One region of the Endozoicomonas sp. ALB091 genome, then DNA from elsewhere that is predicted to be linked to it. Evidence: riboswitches for the same ligand, from Rfam matches in the RefSeq annotation. Region 1 holds a riboswitch; the other holds the start of a gene.
What was found. A riboswitch is a leader RNA that binds a small molecule or an ion and turns the genes downstream of it on or off. The one in region 1 is predicted to bind thiamine pyrophosphate.

Region 1 (7,390 bases):
TAACGGCCCGCATCCCTGGCGGCAGGTCGCAGATCAAAACGGGGAATGGTGTCAAACCAGGCGCGGCGGTTCAGTTCATTATCCAGTTTCTCCGGGCTGTAATCCCTGAAGATCTCCCAGGATTTTTCCGGGTTATTCACAATATATTGAGTGCCCAGTTCAATCGCCCTGAGAAAACGACGAATGGCGTCTTTATCGTGCTGCTTGCTGTTGGCGATAAAAATCAGTTCATCGTAAGGCGGGATATTGTTTTCCTCGTAATAGAACATACGGCCCTTACGCCCTTCAATCGCCAGCTGATTCAGTTCGAAGTTACGATACGCGCCCATGATGGCATCCACCCGGCCACTCATCAGGGAAGAGGAGAGGTTCCAGCCCACATTGACCAGTTTTACATCCCCGGCACCAAACCCGTAGGGTGCAAACAGCGTGTCCAGAATGGCATTCTCTATGCCGCCAATATTCAAACCGATGGTTTTACCTTTCATATCCTTCAGGGATTTGATCGGGCTGTCATCCAGAACCAGCAGGCCGTCCAGGGGGGTGGCCACCAGGGTTCCGGCCCAGGCAAGGGGAAGGCCGTTGGCTACTCCGTGAATCATGCTGGGCTGATAGTAAACGGCAAGGTCCACCTTTTCTGCCGCCACCAGTTTGGGAGGAAGGTTGGGGTCTGCCGGTTCCTGAATAGTCACCGTAAGCCCCTGGTCTGCAAAGTAGCCATTCTGCCGGGCAATGATGATGGGGCCGTGATCCGGGTTGACAAACCATTCCAGCATCAGGGTCAGCTCTTTCAGCTCCCTGGCCGGTGCGGTGCTGGATACCTGACTGGCGCTGGCCTGCAGGCTGACGGACAGCAGCCATGCCATTGCCCATAAAAAAGTGTGTTGCATCAGTTTATTCATTTCTTATTCCTGGGAAGTCTCCGGTTGCCACGGAATGAGTCTGCGTAAAACACGGTCGGTCGTGTAGTAAAGGGTCACGGAACAGAAGGCCAGCACGGTGAGCGCAGCAAACATCTGGTCAGTCCAGAGTCGTGCATTGGCCTGAAGCATGAGATAGCCAAGGCCAGCGCTGGAGCCAACCCACTCCCCGACAACGGCACCAATCGGTGCCACCACAACGGCTACCCGCAGCCCGGAAGCCAGGGCTGGCAGTGCCGCAGGCCAGCGGATATGGCGCAGAATGGCCAGCCGGCTGCCGCCCATGGTCTGGGCCATATCCAGCCAGCCCTGGTGGGTATGGCGCAGTCCGTCATAACAACAGGTGGCCACGGGGAAAAAGATCACCAGAATGGTCATCACCACTTTCGACGTCAGGCCGTAACCAAACCAGAGCATCAATATCGGTGCGAGCGCAAAGACCGGAATGGCCTGGGTAATCAACAATGGCGGTAAGAGCCAGGGTCTTAACACGGTAAAATAGACCAGCACCAGCGCCAGAATAATACCCAGCAGAACACCAAGTAACAGACCCAGCAGCATTTCACTGAGGGTAACCAGCGTGTGTTCCCACAGCAGGCTGGCATTGTCTACCATGCTGTTGGCCACCGCTAACGGACCGGGAAGGATGTAGGATGGCATCTCAAAGGCCATCACCAGGGTATGCCAGAGCACCAGCAGGCCAATAAGAACGACAAAGGGTTTGACGGAGTCTTTCATTCTTTATGGCACTCCAGCCTGTTCATCAAACGACTCATGACGTAAACGATCCAGCAGTTTGCCCTGTAAGGCCAGCAGGTCATTATCATCCAGTGAGCGGGGTGTCTTGCCCGGTGGCGTAATGGCATCCGTCAGTCGGGCCGGGTGCCCCCTCAGGTGATAAACCTCATGGCCAAGGCGCAGGGCTTCCAGGGGATCGTGGGTGATTAACAGCACCGTACGGTTCTGTAACAGCTCACAGGCCAGGTCTTGTAAATTGAGCCGGGTGATGGCATCCAGTGCGCCGAAAGGTTCATCCATTAATACCAGTGGCCGGTTTTCCATCAGGGTCCTGGCCAGTGCTACCCGCTGGCGCTGACCGCCGGACAGATGCTGGGGCAGAACGTTGGCTTTTGCGCTCAGGCCTACCTTTTCCAGAATGGACATGGCCTGGTCCCGAACCTCGGCTGACAAGAGCGGACGACGGGTGAACACATCGGTCAGATTGCGGCGCAGGCGCTGCCCCAGGGTGATATTGTCCAGTACCGAAAACCAGGGCAGCAGCAGGTCCTGCTGCGCCATCCAGGCGATTCGGTGATGAACCGAAAAGCCGTCCTGACAGACCACTTCCCCCGTTGTCTCGCCCGCAGGCAGACCGGCAATCAGACGCAACAGACTGGTTTTGCCCACCCCGCTGCCACCCAGAAGGCAAGTCCACTGGCCGCCTTTAAGGGTCAGGTTGAGGTCGGTAAAAACACAGTGGTTGCCAAATCTCAGGCTGGCCTGGCGGATAATCACATCAAACATGCGTTGCGGTATTCTCTATGACCAGGTTCGGTAAAAGTGATGGACCGGGCCATGGCCGGAACCGATGTTCAGATGGTCGGCATGGCCAATGGCATCGGCAATGTACTCCTTGGCAGAGCGCACGGCATCGATCAAAGGGTAATCCCTGGCCAGCAAGGCAGTGACAGCAGACGACAATGTACAGCCTGTCCCGTGGGTGTTACGGGTTGCCACCCAGGGAGACTCAAGTTGGTGCAGGGTGTTACCGTCATGGAACAGATCAACGGCCTTCTTATTGCCCTGGTCTGAGGTAAGGTGGCCGCCTTTGAGCAAGACTGCACTGGCTCCCAGGGCCATCAACGGGTCAATCATGGCGACCATGGCTGCCAGTGACTCAGGTCGGGGGCAGTTCAGCAGAACCGCTGCTTCCGGCAGGTTGGGGGTAATCAGGGTTGCTTTGGGAATCAGTTTGCGACGCAGGTTATCGATGGCGGCTTCCTGAAGCAGAACATCACCGCTGGTGGCCACCATCACCGGGTCAACCACCAGGTATTTCGGCTGGTAATCACTGACCGCGCGGGCAACCGCATCAATCACTTCAGGCTGGCTCAGCATGCCCACCTTGGCGGCAGAAATGTTCAGGTCGGAAAAGACCGAGTCCAGCTGCTCCCGGACAAAGGCGGGTGAGACATCAAAAATACCCTGAACACCCACCGTGTTCTGTGCGGTCAGCGCAGTGATCACACTGCAGCCGTAGGCACCAAGGGCTGAGAAGGTTTTCAGGTCTGCCTGAATGCCGGCACCACCGCCACTGTCAGAACCGGCAATGGTCAATGCGATGGGTGTAGAAGACATAAGCTCGCGCCGCTCCACAAGAGAAACTCCATATCATTAGGACTGGCGGGAACAACGGGCGGGGTGTTGCAGTTCCTGTCGGGGCAATAAACTGCATTGATTAACTGGCTTGCACGATGGTGAGTACATCAGGGGTTTAGCAGCTCTCAGGCCCGTCGGTTTCCTACGCCAGCATTATCTGGTTCAGGTTCAATGGGTGTATCTCAGTTCTGCCATCACTGGCAGAACACCCCAACCAACACCGGCGGAGTCTATGGGGTTTGCCACAGGCTGTCCAGCGATTGAGTGAATTGACGCTTATCCGGTCTTACGGACCAACCAGAAATACATCGAGTAGGGCAGGTGACGCAGAAGCGCCATGATGGCGGCAAACATGCGCGGGAAGCGAATCTCGAACTGCCGCCCCTTCATCCCTTTGACGATGACCTCCGCCGCTTTATCCACCTCCATCAGAAAAGGCATGGGGAACCGGTTCTTGCTGGTCAATGGTGTTTTGACAAAACCCGGGTTGATCACTTTGATATCAATACCCTCTTGCCAGAGCTCCGAGTTCAGGGATTCCGCCATATTGATTAACGCCGCCTTGCTGGCACCATAACCCGCTGCTTTGGGCAGGCCACGATAGCCTGCCAGCGACGCATTAATGGCAATCACCCCTTTACCCTGTTTTTTCATGGCAGCGATCAGTGGCTCAAGGCAGTGACAGACACCCATCAGATTCAGTTCCATCTGTTGGCGCACCACATTGCTGGTAAACTCCGCTGCGGGCGAAGCAATATAGGTGCCGGCATTTAAAATCGCCTGGCCAACGGCACCATGATTGGCAATGATTTTGTTGACCGTCTCATTCACGGCTGTTTGATCCGTCACATCCAGCGGATAGGGAACGATCCTGCCCGGCAGTTCATCTGATTGCCTGGCCAGTGCTGCCAGCCGTTCTTCATTTCGGGCACTGGCCGCTACGGTCACTCCTTCCCGGGCCAGGGCAATGGCAACGGCTTCGCCAATGCCCTGGCTGGCTCCGGTGATCCAGACCACCGGAGCATTAGAAGGCGTTGTATCCTGAGTAGAGTTCATATCTGCTGCCTTTATGGTTCTTCTTCTGGCCCGGGTTTTTCAAAGGCGACCGTTAAAGTACCCAGCTTGATCCCCCATTTGCTCATGGTGGCGACATTCAGTAGTACGCCATCTTCTTGCAGGAACATCCAGTCATCAAAGGTCACCACCCACTCCCGGCCACGGATGGGCAGACGCATCTGGTATTTGAAGTTAAAGGCATTGCCGGCACTGCGGCCAATGGCCTGGCCAACGATATCTCCGGCGGTGCCCAGGTACTGTCCGTCACCCATAATGTTGACCTTCCAGATACGGGTTGACTCGTTACCATCGGAATAGATGAAGCGTTCATCCAGAGTCAGTACACCGTCTTTGACGTCTCCGGTCATCAACACCTTGAACCGCTGTTGAACATTGCCGAACCGGTCCTGAAACATGCCCCAGGCAACGGTTTCCCCGGCAAAGTAGTGTTCAATTTTCAGACTTGGTTCACTAGCTGCATAATCTTCAATATTCATGGCTGAGCACCCCGTCAGCATAAACAGTAGGGTCAGGAGCCAGGCCCGTCCCGACGTCCAATCTTTTATTGTTGTTAACGCGACTCGCATGATGCGGCCTCCCCTGACACAGGTTTGGTGAGTTTGTAGAGGCAAACATCAATACTCCTGAATTGGAAACCGGTCGTGCAGTAATCCAGGTAAAATTGCCACAGGCGTTTAAAGCGCTGATCAAATCCGAGCTGTTCAATGGCAGGCCAGGCCGAAAGAAAAAGCCGTTTCCATTCATCCAGCGTTCTTGCATAGTCGAGACCGAAAGAGAGGGTATTGGTTATGGCCAAACCGGCCTTTTTGGCCTGCTCTTGCATCACCCTGTCACAGGGCAACATACCGCCAGGGAAGATGTAGCGCTGAATAAAGTCAACACCGCGGCGATACTCCTCGAAACGGGCGTCGTCAATCAGAATGGCCTGGATAACGGCGGAACCTCCGGGTTTCAGGCTGCGGTACAGTTTTTCAAAATAGACCGGCCAGTGCTCTTCACCCACGGCCTCAATCATTTCGATGGAAACGATACGATCATACTGCTCATGGATATCCCGGTAATCCGTAAGACTGAACTGATGGGACTGGTTGTCCGACATCTGTTGCGCATAGGCCAGCTGTTCCTGCGACAGTGTTATCCCTTTGTATGCGCCCTGGTGCCGCTGATTCAGCGCCCGGGCAAAGCCGCCCCAGCCACAGCCTATCTCAAGCACGGAATGCCCCGGACGAAGCTCAAGCCAGTCGATAATGGTGTTGTACTTATTGCCCTGTGCGGTTTCCAGGTCCTCATGCTCATCAAAATAGAGGGCGCTTGAATAGGTCATGGTCGGGTCAAGCCATAGCTGGTAAAAGTCGTTGCCCAGGTCATAATGCGCGGCAATATTGCGACGGCTGCCGGAGCGACTGTTACGGCGTATTTTGTGCAACACCCGGTTAAACAGATTGCTGAACCAGTTGGCAGTCATCACCTCCTGCAGATTGTCTTCATTGGCCATGGCCCAGTCGGTCAGCGCTTTCAGGTCCGGAGAGCTCCAGTCGCCATTAATAAACGACTCTGACCAGCCCAGTAACCCCTGGCTGCCTTGCTGGATTAACCCCACCGGATTATGGATATGCAGACAGGGGATGGGTGTACCTGACCGGAACTGCCCCACCATCACACTTTCGTTGCCATCAATGCGCAGCTCAATTCTGCTCACCCCCGCCTTGACCAATCGTTTTTCCAGCCAGGAGAGTACATTTCTCAGCGCAGGGAACCAGGGTTTGCTGGTGATCTCCGTGGAGCTGGTTGAGTTCATGGTTTCTTCCCCCTGTTCGCTGTATTGTTTTGTGAAAAATATTTTGCTTTCTCACCGTTCATCGCGGCGTAGGTCGCAAAATTTTTTTCTTTTGCTTTTCGCGTTTCTGCACGGGTATGGCTGAAAAAGAAATGTCTTGGCGTGTGTGAGTAAATCGATATGCCCTTTAGCCAGAGCCGCAAGGCTTCCCAATGGATGGCCGCCATGACTTTCATGGTTTGCAGTGGCAGCAGCATGGTCTGTTTTACGATAAAACGATCGGTGATGGTTTTGCGCAGCCCTTTGAACACGGCAGTGAACAGCTTGCCGCTGGCATCGTTCAGGTTAATGGCGAGAGTAACCTTCTCTTTGGGGGGCTGGATCCGGAAATGGTAATAGCAGTCCATGGGAAAGAAAGGGGAAACATGCAGTGCTTTATCGGCCTGTTGTTGAAGGGTTGGTTGAACAATCTGCCTGCTATGCGCTATCAGTCGTTGATCGTCCGACTGCTTTTCAGGCTGCTCTCCAGACTCGACGGCCGCCACATAGGAATGCCTTTCGCCAAAGGTATTGCTGACTTCATAGACGATGGCGGTCAGCTGTTGATCCCGATAGCAAAAGTACACCGCCAATGGGTTAAAGGTGTAGCCAAACATCCGTGGATAACAAAGTAAGCTGACGTTATCCGGTGTCTCAATATTATAGTCGTGAAGCAACCGGTTGATCTGTTCCCGCAACGGTGTCTCTGAACCATCACCATGATCACGGGGGTAAAAAGACACAACATTAAACCGGTTAAGGGAAAACAGGGAGAGCTGCTGATCCAGCGCCTCAATGGTGTCCAGATCCAGCAACCAGGAAGCCACCTGATAAGAGAACCGATGTTTCTTCGGTTTGAACCGGTGGTGCATCAGCTCGCCAACATAAATAGAAGAACCTGAGGAAGACTCCATTCTCAAGATTCCTGCTGCCGAGGCTCAGAGGATTCAAGTTGCGTGCTGTCAACACCCGGGTCAAAAAAGCTGCGGCCAAACAGATCCGGACGATGGAGCCGGTCATTTTCCCCTTTGACCTGCCAGGGGCGGCGAATGCCTCCAAGGCTCTCCGCGACAGCCAGGCCGGACTGTAGCCCATCTTCATGGAAACCATAGCCCATCCATGCACCGCAATACCAGGTACGGTTTCTGCCCTGGAGCTTCCAGATTTTCTCCTGGGCTTCGATCGCGGCGCGATCAAA
Region 2 (7,390 bases), 300 kb from region 1:
GGCCGATATGAATGGGGCGGGTTGTGCCGGTCACTTTTCCGGACGTGGCTGACCGAAGATGATTGGCGTTGATTTCCAAGCCTACACAGTAGGCTCCGTCTTCACAGCACAGGTTGGCGGCAATACTGCCCAGTGTTTCAGCGAGAACCACCGAGGCACCACCATGCAGCAGTCCCATGGGCTGAATGGTTCTGCGGTCAACTGGCATGGTGCCCCGGAGAAAGTCGTCTCCTACTTCGGTAATCTCAATACCCAAATGGTCACACATGTTTTCCTTGAATGCTGCGGTTTCAGTACTGTAAGGCCTTTTCCAGATGGACATCTTTTTTCCTTTTTCTTTTATTGGCACTGCTCATCAGATCCGGTTGCGCAAGCCCAGCTGATCCGGGTGAGGTGTCAGGTAGGTTTGTCGTTGAATATATACACTACCATGATTGTCTATGAAATGCCGTAGCATGGTCATCGGGGCAATAAGGGGGATCATTTCCTGACGGTACTCTTCAATCAGCGTCAGCAGCTGCTTTCTCTCTTTGCCATCGACGCTCTTTTTCACATATCCGAGGATATGCATCATGGCATTGGTGTGAGATTTTCGATTGGCCCGTCGTTTCAGGGCGCTCATAAAGCTGCGCAGGTACTCCTCCAGCAGTTCATGCAGATTCGCTTTGCTGCCTTTGGCCACGATTTGGCCAAGTAACTCATACCCCTGGGGATAATGGGCCATGATCATGTACTTGTGAGTAGAATGAAAGTCGACCAGGGCGGCATAAGATGGCTCTGCCATCACGGTTTTCTGCCAACGGTCATAGGCGTAAACCCGGGTGAAAAAATTTTCACAGAGTATCGGGTCGTGCAGCCTGCCTTCTTCTTCTATTGGCAGCAGCGGGTTGCTCTCCATAAATGCCCTGGCATAGGCTCCGGGTGAACTTTCGCCCAGCGGGTGGCCATTTTCATGGTACACCTTGACCCTTGCCATGCCACAGCTGGGGGACTTCTGCATCAGAATATAGCCGCAAATGTGTGATAGCTGATCAGACATATCATGACCATACTGCGTCAGAGCATCCGTTACATCCAGACTGGAATTTTCAGTGCCGACTACCCGGATTTGCAACTGTTTATCGGGTGCAGACGATGAACTTTGGCCGGTAGTTTGTGATGCTTCAGCCAGTTGGCCGACCAGCCGGATGGGCTCTCTGGGGGTTCCCAGCCCGATAGCCATCTCAGGACAGACCGGCTCAAAGTGGAAGAATTTATCCAGCGTGTTGACACAAAAAGACGAGCGTTTGTGCCCACCGTTATAGCGCACTTTATGGCCCAAAAGGCAGGAGCTGATGCCCAGTGTGATCTGTTTTTCAGGCTCAGGTATGGAAACGATAGCCACTTGTTATTCTCCACTTTACATTCGAAATACACGCCCTGGTTAATATCGCCAGTTACTGGCAGTTCCTTTGCCTGTCAGCGGTTGAAAACAGGTATAACTCTACATTGCTGTTAAGGCAAGAGTGATGTGCCTATAACTCTTTCTATCATCTAACTGCCTGTGCAGTAAGGCTTTTTTAATGGATTGCAGTGTCTCATTGGCGAGTCGGTTTTGCCGGTATACAGCACAGATTTTTCCTGCATAAGACGACATTATTATCACAGTCGTACAGGAATTAACCCGACCCGGATCATTCCGAAAGGCCCTGCCCCGAAATTGCAAAACATCACCAGCAGGATATTAACGGTATTGGAATGCCTGATTTGAGGTGGGCATAGGCTGCTTTCGATAGCGGAGGCATGGAGCCCGGATTTAGCCATCCGTTTCCGGTTTATAGAATCAGGGAACTTTTGACAATCTGCGCACACTAATATAGGGAAAGAAGTTGCACAGCCTGTGAAATCAACATCTGCTCGTAAAAGGTTGCAGTTTCAGGCTCTCTTCGCTTTTGCCTGATCATCAGGTGGTCTGGGTTCAGGTTTTGCCTGATGATCTATTGGCATTCTCTGGTCTGACGAAGGCAGTTGTTTTTCTTGATATTAGTATCAATAAATCAGTCAGTTGTATTCATCGGGTCATCTGATTAATGAGAACTTTCAGATCATCTAACTGTCCAAATGGCGGAGTAATTATTTTGTTGGAGCAAAGTTTCTGGAGACTATTTTACCGTGCTGATTGTTACTGATACGCCCCGTCTGATACTTCGTACCTGGCAGTTACAGGATATCGATGCGTACTCCGCCTTACTGGGCGAAACACCTCCCGGTGCCTCAGATGCCATGGCCACAGAGCCCGCAAGCCTTGCAGAAACCGAGTTGTGGCGCTACCAGGCGGAACTGGATAAATGGGGGTGGTCGCGCTGGGCGGTGGTATTCAAAGAGAATAACCAGCTAATTGGCTATTGTGGCTTTTCTCCCTATGGCAAGCATATTGAGATGAGCTGGCGCTTTTTACCCGCTTACCGCGGACAGGGGCTGGTGCTGGAAGCTGTTGAGGCAGTGACTCAATTCGGCTTTAACCAGCTGGGTATGGAAGAGATTATTTCTTATACAACCCCCACTAATGAGTTTGCCCAGGGCGTTATGCAACAACTGGGGATGACACTTGATCGCTTTGAGGGGTGGAGTACCTGTACGGTTGCCCGTTACCGCATACAGTCACCGATATAAATCATGCGCTGAAAATATTCCGCAGCCACAGTACAATCACTTTAAATAATTTCATTCATTTAAATTTATCCCTCCACTTACAGTCTTTTTGAACTCATGAGCAATAGCAGCAGCGACACCCTGAGTACCTGGGAGCAGAAAATTATCGTCTGGCTACAATCCATGCACCACGACCATGATGACCACTCCCATGACTTTTCCCATTTTCAGCGGGTCTGGAAAACGGCGCAGCAGATCATGGATCTGGAGCAGGTGTCTGTGAATCCACTGGTGGTTCTCGCTGCCTGCTACTTTCACGATATTGTGGTGTTGCCAAAAGATCATCCTGAGAGGTCCAGGGCCTCTTCGCTGGCTGCCATAAAGACCAGAACCTGCCTTGAGGATATGGGGTTTCCTGCTGAGTTGATTGATAACGTCTGTCACTCGGTGGCCAGTCACAGCTATTCTGCGGGCATTGCGCCCGAAACCATTGAAGCCAAAGTGGTTCAGGATGCTGATCGGATGGAGGCTCTGGGAGCTATCGGGCTGGCCCGGGTTTTTTATACATCGGGCCTGCTGCGGCGAAAAATGTTCGACCCCGAAGACCCACTGGCTGAGCACCGGGCCCTTGATGATCGTGAATACGCGCTGGATCATTTCCAGGTGAAGTTGCTGAAGCTGTCTGACACCATGCAGACGTCCGCCGGACGCAGAATGGCAGAGCGGAATTCGGATTACCTCAGGGAATATATGGGCAAGTTGCTTAAAGAGCTGGAAGGGGATTATTCCTGACCCGGTACTACTTTTTCAGTGAGGGTGCCTTTATAATCTTCCCATCTTGTCGGAGTGCGAAAGCTGAGATCGCTGCATTTTATCGGATATATGTGCAGCAAATTCGTTGAACCTGCTCAGGGTAATACCTGCGAAGGGAACAAGAGAAGAGAGTACCGGGTTGCTATCTGGTGGATGGCTGATCACGCTTTTGGCCAATCATGCCTTTAATATCTCAAAGCATTGTTTTGCTTTAAATCAAGCAGCTTCTTGCTAACCTTGACGAGTCAAGCTAGCAAAAACCGTCTATTCCTTTTCTCTGGCCTGAGACACCGGCAAGCCATACCAATAACAATAGATAAGGGATATTCATGGTCGGTAACTCTCAACTTCAGGGTATTCAGATGCGTGCTCCAATTGCTGACAGTCAGTCACTTCTGGTAGAAGCCTGTCGTTCATTTCCTGCTTCACGGAAAATTTACCTTCCCGGCAGCCGCCATGATATTCGTGTGGGCCTGCGGGAAATAACCATTGGGCAGAGACACGGAGAGTACAGTAAGTTATCCACTGAATCTGCCGTTCGGGTGTACGACACATCCGGTCCTTATACTGATCCGGAATACTGCCTGGATCTGCTTAAGGGCCTGCCGCCTATCCGTTCAGAATGGATACGGGCACGAGAAGACTCAGAAGAGTTGAGTGCCCAGTCTTCAACCTATGCATTGCGACGAAAACAGGATATTCAGGTTGAGCCGGTGCGCTTTCAGTCATCTGCCCCCGTCAGATGTGCCCTGTCTGGAAGAAATGTGACTCAGCTCCATTATGCCAGGCAGGGAATAATCACACCGGAGATGGAATATATCGCCATCAGGGAAAACATGGGAAGGCCTGAAGCAAAGATAACCCCCGAATTTGTTCGTCAGGAGGTGGCATCCGGTCGTGCGGTGATACCCGCGAATATTAACCATCCCGAAGCAGAGCCAATGATTATCGGCCGTAACTTTCTGGTGAAGGTTAATGCCAATATTGGTAATTCACCGGTGACGTCTACCATAGAGGAAGAAGTTGAAAAACTGCTCTGGGCAACCCGCTGGGGGGCCGATACGGTGATGGATCTTTCCACCGGTAAACATATCCATGAAACCCGGGAGTGGATTATCAGAAACTCACCGGTACCGATTGGCACCGTGCCTATTTATCAAACACTGGAGAAAGTAAACGGCAAGGTAGCGGATCTTAATTGGGAGGTGATGAAGGACACCTTGATTGAGCAGGCAGAGCAGGGGGTAGATTATTTCACCATTCATGCCGGAACGCTGAGAGACCATGTGAAACTGACCACTGATCGGGTGACCGGTATTGTTTCCAGGGGCGGTGGGATTCTCGGGCAGTGGTGTGAAATGCATGACAGCGAAAACTTCCTCTATGAACACTTTGATGAGATCTGCGAGATATGCAAGGCATACGACATTACGCTTTCATTAGGGGATGGGCTGCGCCCGGGATCGGTGGCTGATGCCAACGATGCGGCACAGTTTGCCGAACTGAAAACGTTGGGTGAACTGACAAAGAAAGCCTGGGCACATGATGTGCAGGTGATGATTGAAGGCCCCGGGCATATACCGATGCACCTGATTCAGGAAAATATGGATAAACAGCTGGAGTATTGCCACGAGGCACCCTTTTACACGCTGGGTCCACTGACGACGGATATCGCCCCCGGCTATGACCATATTACTTCCGGGATCGGTGCAGCGATGATTGGCTGGTTTGGTTGTGCAATGCTCTGTTATGTGACACCAAAAGAGCACCTTGGCCTGCCCAATCGTGAGGATGTGAAACAGGGATTGATCGCCTACAAAATTGCTGCCCATGCGGCAGATGTCGCCAAAGGTCATCCGGGGGCACAACTAAGGGATGATGCGCTGTCCCGTGCCCGTTTTGAGTTCCGCTGGGAGGACCAGTTTAACCTGGCCCTGGATCCGGATACCGCAAAAGCCTACCACGACGAAACCCTCCCTCAGGACAGCGCCAAGGATGCGGGTTTCTGTTCCATGTGCGGACCAAACTTCTGCCCAATGCGCATGACGCATGATGTGCGGGAGTTGGAAGAGCCTTCAGCCAATAAAGAGCCCTTAGCCAGTAAAGCGCCCTTAGCCAGTCAAGCGGCTCCGGCAATGGAAAGCCCCTCCTGAATCCTCTCGATCAGCTGCCGGGTCTGGGCAATATCACCCAGTGTTATTCTCAGACCCTTTCGCCCAGTCTGGTCAGACTTTGGGCGAACAAGGATGCCATGGCTGCGCAGGTGCAGCTCAATGACCTCAGGATTATCCGGAAATGCCCAGATGAAATTGGCCGCACTGGGCCAATAGGGAATGGCCTGTTGATCAAGGAAATGCTCAAACAAGGGCTTGGATGACTCCATAACTTCCCTGACGTACTGACGGGTATACTCCGGATGGTCCAGGGCGGCATTGATGGCCACGGCAGCAAACTGGTTAACATCATAAGGGCCACGGATATTCAGCAGCGCCCGGATGTTGTCAGGGTGGCTGATCACATAGCCCAGGCGAATGGAAGGCAGGCCCCAGGTTTTAGAGAAGGTGCGTGTGACCAGAATATTCGGGTATGCCATAACCGCATCCGCCACGGTGGCCTGAGAGTATTCAAAGTAGCATTCATCAACCAGCAGGGCGGTATTGGGTGCGGACCTGGCAATGGTCAGAATATCTTCACGCTGGATTTGCGTGCCGCTGGGGTTGTTCGGGTTGGCGATGACAATCAGCCGGGTTTTTGCGGTGATGGCGTCCAATACTGCGTTAACCGGAAAGCCGGTTTCCCGCGTATAGTCAGGCTCAATAATGTTCAGCTTTTCAATATTGGCGCACTGGTGGTACATCGCGAAGGTTGGGCCGGGGATGATGATGTCATCACCTTCTGTACAGGCCGCACGGATAATAATATCAATGCCCTGGTCAGAACCATTAGTGATCATGACCTGGGGTTCATCGACGCCTGCATAGTCAGCGATTTTCCGGGTCAGGTCGCCATAGGATGGGTACACCTGCAGACGATCATCATTGATATAGTCAATCAGTGCCTGTTTGACATGCTCACTGACGGGCAGCGTTCTCTCATTAAAGTCCAACAGCAGATTGTGATGAGGGTTTCTGCCTTCAAGTGGCGGAGAATAGGCGCTCATCCGGGTGATGTGGGACTTGAAAATGCTCATCGGCGGTTTCCCTGATCCATCTGTTTTGTTGGAGAAAGTGCAGTATAGAGCAGAGTTCCCGGGAGAAGCTATCAGGCATTGGGTCCGCTTAATGCTCTGGCCTGATATAATATTCAGTTTCCTGACAGGTATGTGGATTTCCTATAAATGGAAAAGGTATTAGAACTTCTGGCTGATGGCGGTTTCCACTCCGGTGAAGCGCTGGGCAGGGCGCTGGGGATCAGTCGCGCTGCGATCTGGAAAAAACTGAAAATGCTGGAAACGCTCGGCCTGCAAATTGATTCAGTCAAAGGCCGGGGGTACCGGCTGCACCCGGGAGTTGAGTTGCTGGATAGTGAACGTATTCTCAATGCCCTGGCCCCATCCGCCAGAGAGTCGGTGGCGGTCCACACCTGTTTGAAAACAGCATCCACCAATGATCTGGTCAGAGAGATTCCTGTTGCCAGCCCGTTAATAAAAGGGGTGTGTCTGGCAGAATATCAGACCAGCGGCCGTGGTCGGCGGGGCAGAGCCTGGGATAACCCCTTTGGTTCGACCATCAGCATGTCTGTACGTTGGTTTTACAGTGCTGGTATGGCATCCCTGGAAGGGCTGAGCCTGGCGGTCGGTCTGGCTGTACTGAAAGCGCTTGAACGCAGCGGTGGCGGTGATCTCAAACTGAAGTGGCCTAATGATCTGCTGTGGAACTCCCCCGACGGTTTTCGCAAGCTGAGTGGCATCCTGCTGGAAGTGCACGGAGACCCCACCGGAGACTGC

Region 2: linked by a shared signal. The riboswitch ahead of thiC (phosphomethylpyrimidine synthase ThiC) and the one ahead of thiD (bifunctional hydroxymethylpyrimidine kinase/phosphomethylpyrimidine kinase) in region 1 are both predicted to bind thiamine pyrophosphate.

The regions. Positions count from the first base shown of each region.
Region 1 covers NZ_JBLYNQ010000006.1:731,211-738,600, reverse strand. Annotated here, with positions in the region: gene ACO6UX_RS10250 (ABC transporter substrate-binding protein) at 1-902, opposite strand, end outside; gene ACO6UX_RS10245 (ABC transporter permease) at 906-1,658, opposite strand; gene ACO6UX_RS10240 (ABC transporter ATP-binding protein) at 1,662-2,444, opposite strand; gene thiD (bifunctional hydroxymethylpyrimidine kinase/phosphomethylpyrimidine kinase) at 2,460-3,278, opposite strand; TPP riboswitch at 3,422-3,522, opposite strand; gene ACO6UX_RS10230 (SDR family NAD(P)-dependent oxidoreductase) at 3,576-4,355, opposite strand; gene ACO6UX_RS10225 (DUF3833 domain-containing protein) at 4,367-4,942, opposite strand; gene ACO6UX_RS10220 (class I SAM-dependent methyltransferase) at 4,927-6,174, opposite strand; gene ACO6UX_RS10215 (DUF1365 domain-containing protein) at 6,171-7,106, opposite strand; gene ACO6UX_RS10210 (NAD(P)/FAD-dependent oxidoreductase) at 7,109-7,390, opposite strand, start outside.
Region 2 covers NZ_JBLYNQ010000006.1:1,027,128-1,034,517, reverse strand. Annotated here, with positions in the region: gene ACO6UX_RS11515 (hotdog fold thioesterase) at 1-322, opposite strand, end outside; gene ACO6UX_RS11510 (YbgA family protein) at 356-1,384, opposite strand; gene ACO6UX_RS11505 (GNAT family N-acetyltransferase) at 2,152-2,652, shown strand; gene ACO6UX_RS11500 (phosphohydrolase) at 2,749-3,423, shown strand; TPP riboswitch at 3,464-3,579, shown strand; gene thiC (phosphomethylpyrimidine synthase ThiC) at 3,774-5,597, shown strand; gene ACO6UX_RS11490 (pyridoxal phosphate-dependent aminotransferase) at 5,564-6,634, opposite strand; gene birA (bifunctional biotin--[acetyl-CoA-carboxylase] ligase/biotin operon repressor BirA) at 6,782-7,390, shown strand, end outside.